2 regions of the Marinomonas sp. G8-14 genome follow, and region 1 is predicted to be linked to the other one. Evidence: predicted binding sites of a transcription regulator. Region 1 holds the regulator's gene; the other holds the start of a gene.
What was found. Region 1 encodes FNR, which switches genes on or off when oxygen is low (the NO sensors DNR and NnrR bind a similar motif). Its sites were predicted from a motif close to TTGATNTANATCAA; they were not measured.
Positions count from the first base shown of each region.

Region 1 (3,424 bases):
CTCCTATTAGAAATTTTAATAGGAACACATCATGATTTGGGATTCTGAACTTATTGGTAAGTATGATTTATCAGGGCCTCGCTATACCTCTTACCCAACTGCGCCACAATTTGATGCCAATATAAGCAAGATTGCGCTAATCGATAAGATGCTAACATCGTCTGAAGTACCACTCAGTCTATATTTTCATATTCCGTTTTGCGCTCACCTTTGTTACTACTGTGCTTGTAATAAAATCGTAACTAAACAATATGATAAAGGCACTGAATACGTTGAGCTGCTGGGTGAAGAGATGAGGTTGCGCAGCTTAATGTTAGACCATACGCGAACCGTTACACAGTTGCATTTTGGTGGTGGAACGCCAACGTTTCTCACTGAAACATTAATAAAAACGCTATTTGATAACATTAAGCAGCATTTCACTCTTATTAATGACGGAACACAAGACTACAGTATTGAAATTGATCCTAGAGAGATTAACCATTCAAAGCTTAAACTATTAACTCAAATGGGGATCAATCGAATTAGCATTGGTGTTCAAGATTTTGATGGTAAAGTTCAGAAAGCAATACACAGAATTCAACCTTTAAAGATGGTAAATAACCTAGTGACTTATGCCCGTGAACAGGGTATCAGATCCATTAATTTTGATCTGATATATGGTCTTCCCTATCAGTCTCTAGAGGGCTTTCGAGACACGTTAGACAAAGTGGTAGCCTTGTCTCCGGATAGAATTTCTCTATTTAATTATGCGCACCTACCAGAACGGTTTCCGGCTCAAAGACGCCTATTGGATGAAAGCCTACCGACCTCCAATATGAAGCTTGCTTTATTAAAAATGAGCATTGAATACTTAATGAATGCTGGCTATGAATACATTGGCATGGATCATTTTGCCAAGCCAGATGACACCTTAGCACAAGCTCAAAGACAAGGAGAACTACAGCGTAATTTCCAAGGTTATACAACACATGCCGGCACCGATTTAGTGGCGTTTGGGGTGTCCGCTATCAGTGATTTAAATGGCGTATATATACAGAACCACACTGACCTAAACATGTACCGACGTAGTATTGAAAAAGGCCAATTGGCGATCGCAAAAGGCTATATCAGCAATTTGGATGATCGAATTCGTCATCAAGTAATAATGACATTGATTTCTCAATTTGAGCTGAACACCGCCGAGATCGAAAGGCGATTTAACATTCGCTTCTTTGATTATTTTGCTGTAGAAGTGGACAATCTAACACCCATGATCGAAGATGGTATGTTAGAAATAAATGATGGTGGAATGCAGACCACCATTAAAGTAACAGATCGCGGTAGATTACTCATTCGTTGCATTTGCATGGTTTTCGATAAGTATCTAAATGGCGCCATAAAATACTCAAAAGTTATATAGATCGAGATCAGGGAGAATCACATGACCATGACACACACACAGTCACGATTTAATAGTACGCTTACCTCGCAATGTCAAAACTGTAGTTTAAGTGCACTTTGTCTTCCCATTGCATTAGCGGATGAGGACATCAATAGACTGGATCAGATAATTGAACGCAAAAAACCATTGAAAAAAGGGGATTTTTTGTTTCGTCAAGGCGAACCATTTGATTCTGTTTACGCGGTCCGCTCTGGTACACTAAAAACGTTCAATATCACCTCTTATGGTGAAGAGCAAATAACAGGCTTCTATTGCCCTAGTGAGCTAGTTGGTCTAAGTGGTATTGACTCCAACGTTTATCCAGTGTCTGCAAAAGCGTTAGAAACAACCACGGTGTGCGAAATTCCCTTTAGTCATCTTGAAGAGCTATCTTCCCAAATCCCCTCTTTAAAGCATCAGCTGTTTAAGGTAATGAGTCGAAAAATTTCTGACGATCAACAAATGATGGTCCTTTTAGGCAAAAAAAATGCGGATGAAAAAGTCGCCTCTTTTTTGCTCAACCTATCGACTCGATTTAAGAAGAGAGGCTATTCTGCGAGTGCCTTCCGCTTATCTATGTCCCGTGGTGAGATAGGTAACTATCTTGGTTTGGCGGTAGAAACGGTAAGTCGAGTCATTACTCGTTTTCAAAAAAGTGAATTGATTCATGTTGATGGCAAAGAAATTGAGATAATTGATTTCCCTGAGATACAAAAACTCGTTGGGGTTGCGAGTGATTGTGGTAAAATCGCCAACATTTGATTGATATAATGAGGCGCTTGCAACATGCTCTATGACGATTTTTACGTTAAATCACTGATACAAACAGTTGAAGACTGGCCGAAACAAGGCATCAGCTTTCGAGACATCACTCCCATTTTTAGTGACCCTAAAGGCATGAGAATGGTAGTAGATGCTTATGTTCATCGTTATATCTCTACAAATATATCTCACATCGCTTGTATCGATGCGAGAGGGTTTTTAATTGCAGCTGTATTGGCGTATGAGTTGCAAAAGCCTCTTATTTTAGTGCGTAAAAAGGGTAAGCTTCCAGGTAAAACCATCTCACAAAAGTATGCTTTAGAATATGGCGAAGCAGAACTAGAGATACAAGAAGGCGCCGTTAGCGCAGGTGATGAAGTTCTATTATTTGATGATCTCATTGCGACCGGTGGAACCTTGTTTGCAGCGATTGAGCTTTTAACAAAGCAAGGAGCAAAGATCAAAGAAGTAGCGGCTATTATTGACCTACCGGATCTTGGCGGGAGTCAAAAATTAAGAGATAGCGACATTCCTGTTTTCAGTCTTTGCGCTTATAACGGCGATTGATTCAAATCAGCAAAAAAGGTGGCATAAGCCACCTTTTTTTGTTTGCCAGGAGCACAATTAGAAGTCTACTGTTGCACCAACAGAAAGACCTTTATCAATTTCTTTACGGCTATTGTCCTCATATACAGTGACAGTTTTGCCATAACGAACATAAATTCTGGCATTGCGCATCGTCATGTATTCAGCACGAAACTCGTAAGTATACATGTGATCCAAGTTCGATAGTGCTAGCACTTCTGGGGTATAGTAAACAGAGCCGTAAATGCTCACACGATTCGCTGCGGGCAACGTATATCGGTACCATCCCCCTAAGGCTAGAGCAAGGGAAAGATCATCATTCCCTGTATCACTGTCTAAATTAGCATCGATTGCATAAAAACGAATACCCAAACCAGCCTGAAGTGGACCGCTAGTGTCTGAGTCTTCAACCGTCACACCAATATGTGCCGTTGATGTGTTCTCATCGTCATTATGAGTAACACCACCATTCACACCGAAAGCGCCCATATTTAGATCAATGTCGCCCTTCACTGTATCATTATTTAAGCTTACCCCTGCCGAGGAAGCATGAACGATAGATGATCCTAAAATGCCGGCGGTTAGTAATAGTGCTTTTTGTGTAAGATTCATTTCTATTATCCTATAATGAAATAATATTTAATCGGTCAAAGG
Region 1 covers NZ_CM147891.1:1,066,542-1,069,965, forward strand. The annotation lists gene hemN (oxygen-independent coproporphyrinogen III oxidase) at 32-1,402, shown strand; gene fnr (fumarate/nitrate reduction transcriptional regulator Fnr) at 1,424-2,185, shown strand; gene AC0L6V_RS05385 (adenine phosphoribosyltransferase) at 2,210-2,752, shown strand; gene AC0L6V_RS05390 (YfaZ family protein) at 2,810-3,382, opposite strand; gene ttcA (tRNA 2-thiocytidine(32) synthetase TtcA) at 3,393-3,424, opposite strand, start outside.

Region 2 (3,424 bases), 1.2 Mb from region 1:
TCGTAAGGATATTCGTATTTGGATTGCTGATGATGCATATAATCCTGCTGCATCCAGTATTCAATTCGACATGTCACAATTTTGGTTTAAAAAAGCCAATCAAGAAGACCAAAAAGCCTTTCAAAAATGGTTGATAGAGTAATACATGGTTAACTAGTTCCTTTGCGGATAAAAATGCCCAATGTTTATTGGGCATTTTTATTGGATTGTTATTTGGCTGTTACTGTTTTTGCGTTAGTAAATTTTTGGTTGAATTTGTCATTGACCCAAAGCGCCATCAAGATAATTCCGCCGCCGATGGCTAATCGAAAAATATCGGCATCGCGATTCCAGAAGACCACATTGACAATTATGCCTGCTGGGATGAGCAAGTTATTTGCCACAGCCAACGTGCCTATGTTCACCATCGTCGCCCCTTTGTTCCAAGCAAAATAGCCTAAACCAGAAGCCACAATCCCAAGGTAAATCAGAATACTCCATTGTAGCGTCGTTGTAGGCAGTTGTTCTGTGTTGCCCATAGCGATATAACATGGAATGACCACCGCCAAGGCACCAATAAAAAACCAACCAAATACCGTGCGTTGTGGCAGGTCTGGGCGCTCTTTTGCGATTATTCGTTTATAGCCTACTTGGCCTGCGGCAAAACACATGTTGGCACACTGCACTATAATTAAGCCTTTGATGAAGCCTTCGTCCACACCTTGGTAACGGATCGCGACAGCGCCAAGAATGGCCAATGATGCGCTGATGGCAAAGCCGATGTTGAGGCGTTTATCCAGCATGTCGTTGATAAGTGTGACATACAAGGGGGTCATTACAGTGAACAATAGCACTTCTGGAACGGAGAGATACAAGAAAGATTGATAGTAAAAGCCGTACATAATACCAAGCTGTAGTGCGCCACATATCATCAGTTTTAGGGCGATTTTTGCTTCTATTTGACGCAGTTTTAAAAAAGGTAAAAAGACCAATGTTGCAAGGGATACTCGCATCAGAACAGAGAACCAAGCGTCGACTTGGCCAGCAAGATAAACCCCAATTAAACTAAATGAAAAAGCCCAAAGTAAGGTAACGGCTATAAGTATTGGCATGCAGATTTCTTCCATAAGAAAATATTTCGCAAAGTTTACCGATAAATTGAGCTACGGTAAATTAGTTTACTTTTATATTTCAATGGGTTTACTAGTGTTATTTTTGTGATCTATTTTTTGATTTTGTCTTTTTGTATGCACAGTTGGGTGGAAAGTGATTTGATTGGGGTAGTTCATCTTTTCTTGATCTAATCGATATGCTGTGTTTATCGCGGCTGACCAGGGAGTAAAACCTTGATCTAGGTTAATAATTTAAATATTTATCCTGTTACCTTTTAGTCACAGACATGTTGTTTGACTAATAAGGAATCGATTATGAAAGCTATACTTCCCATTGCCCTTGTTTCTGCGTTTTGTTCCTCTGTTGCTTTAGCCCATGATGCTGGTGATATTTTTGTTCGTGGCGGTCTTGCTGTGGTTATGCCGAATGAAAGTAGTGATAATGTATTGAATAAAGGTGAATTAAAGATTGATAACGATACTCAGGTTGGAGTGACTTTGACCTATATGTTGACGGAGCAATTTGGTGTTGAGCTATTAGCTGCTACACCTTTTACTCACAAAGTATCGACAAAAGGTTTGGGAGAAGTGGCCGAAGTCTCTCATTTACCGCCTTCTCTCATGGCGCAATATTATTTTGCTCAAGCGAACAGTCAAATTCGTCCTTATGTTGGCGCTGGCGTGAATTATACCGTTTTCTTTGATGAAAAAGGCAAAGGGGCGTTAGCTGGTACGGATGTGAATCTTGATAACTCTTTTGGTTTGGCAGCTCAAGTCGGTGTTGATGTGAATTTTGCTGAAAACTGGTTTGCGAATGCATCGCTTTGGTACATGGATATTAACACTGACGTGCACACAAGCGTTGGAACCATTGATGCTGATATTGATCCAGTCACCTTTATGGGCAGTGTGGGTTACACCTTTTAATATTGTTCTGCGATTAATGACAATGAAGGCTTTGATTTTCGGATCAAAGCCTTTTTTATTGGTGCTTTTTAGTGTTTATATTCGAAACCTTTTATAATGTTTTATCATTTTTGTAGTAGGGAAGCCTGAATCGTGTCTGAGTGGTTAACCAAATATGAAGTGCAATTCTATGCCTTTTTAGATACTCAAAAGCATACCGATGTCGCTCACGATCTCGCTCATATTAATCGAGTGGTTAAGATTGCTCGGCAATTGGCCTGTGAGGAACAGGCCGATCTAGCGATAGTGATACCAGCGGCGTATTTGCATGATTGCGTGTCTTTGCCCAAAGATCATGTACAGCGGCATCTAGCTTCCACGTTGGCAGGAGACAAAGCCGTTGATTTTTTGCGTTCAATTGCTTATCCAAAAGAGTATTATGACGCAATTTATCATGCGATTCGGAGCTCACAGCTTTAGTGCTGATGTGAAGCCAGAAACGCTTGAGGCCAAAATCGTTCAGGATGCTGATCGATTGGACGCTCTGGGGGCTATCGGTATTGCTCGTTGTATGCAAGTGAGTGGTGCAATAAACAGAGTTTTATATGCGCAGGATGATCCCTTTTGTGATGAGCGTAAGCCTGATGATGGACGTTATGCAATTGATCATTTTTATAATAAGTTGTTTCGTATTGCGGATGGTTTAAACACGCCTTCGGCTAGGTTGGAAGGCAGGAGGCGTGAAAAAATAATGCGCATTTTCTTAGAGCAATTAGCGTTAGAAATCTAATGACATTCTGCTTGTGTAAAAAACGTATTATGCTTTGTTATTGATCGCATTCAGGTTCGAGAGCATTTTTTCACCGATGGTCAAAAAATGCTTCAGCTCTTCATCGCTAATATCTGCCCTCATCTCTTTTAGTACCGCTTGATCGGCACTGGCTAACTCTTGATAACACTGCATTCCACGTGGCGTTAATTTGAGAAACTGACTGCGTTTATCTATCGGGTTTGGCATTTTGGTCACGAGTGACTGATTTATCAACTCCTGGACCAATCGAGTGATCTGACCCTTGTCCTTCTCTGTGATGTCAGCAAGATAATTTGCGGTGCAGTTTTGTGTATCGTGAATGTTTTTTAAAATCATAAAATACATTGGAGATAGGGAGAGTTGTTTTTCTTTCATGATGTTTTTCATGGAAGTCTTTAGCCCGCCAATTGTATTCATGAAGAGTGTTTGAAGCGCTGATTCAGTATTATGCATAGTGATTCCCATGTAGTTGACAAAGTCAACTTAATGTATTATAGTTGCTTTTGTCAATTAGTTTTATTCTCACACTATCATTCCTTGGAAGGGTATCTATGTCAAAAAAATTCAGAAAGTTGCCATCATTATCAGTTTTATTGTGGTTATCGGGGGATTTTTA
Region 2 covers NZ_CM147891.1:4,486,003-4,489,426, forward strand. The annotation lists gene AC0L6V_RS22935 (YccT family protein) at 1-142, shown strand, start outside; gene AC0L6V_RS22940 (carboxylate/amino acid/amine transporter) at 210-1,091, opposite strand; gene AC0L6V_RS22945 (OmpW family outer membrane protein) at 1,407-2,018, shown strand; gene AC0L6V_RS22950 (HD domain-containing protein) at 2,151-2,477, shown strand; gene AC0L6V_RS22955 (HD domain-containing protein) at 2,437-2,787, shown strand; gene AC0L6V_RS22960 (MarR family winged helix-turn-helix transcriptional regulator) at 2,815-3,261, opposite strand; gene AC0L6V_RS22965 (DUF2798 domain-containing protein) at 3,392-3,424, shown strand, end outside.
Region 2: the regulator FNR is predicted to act here: its motif matches at 1,326-1,339, upstream of AC0L6V_RS22945 (OmpW family outer membrane protein).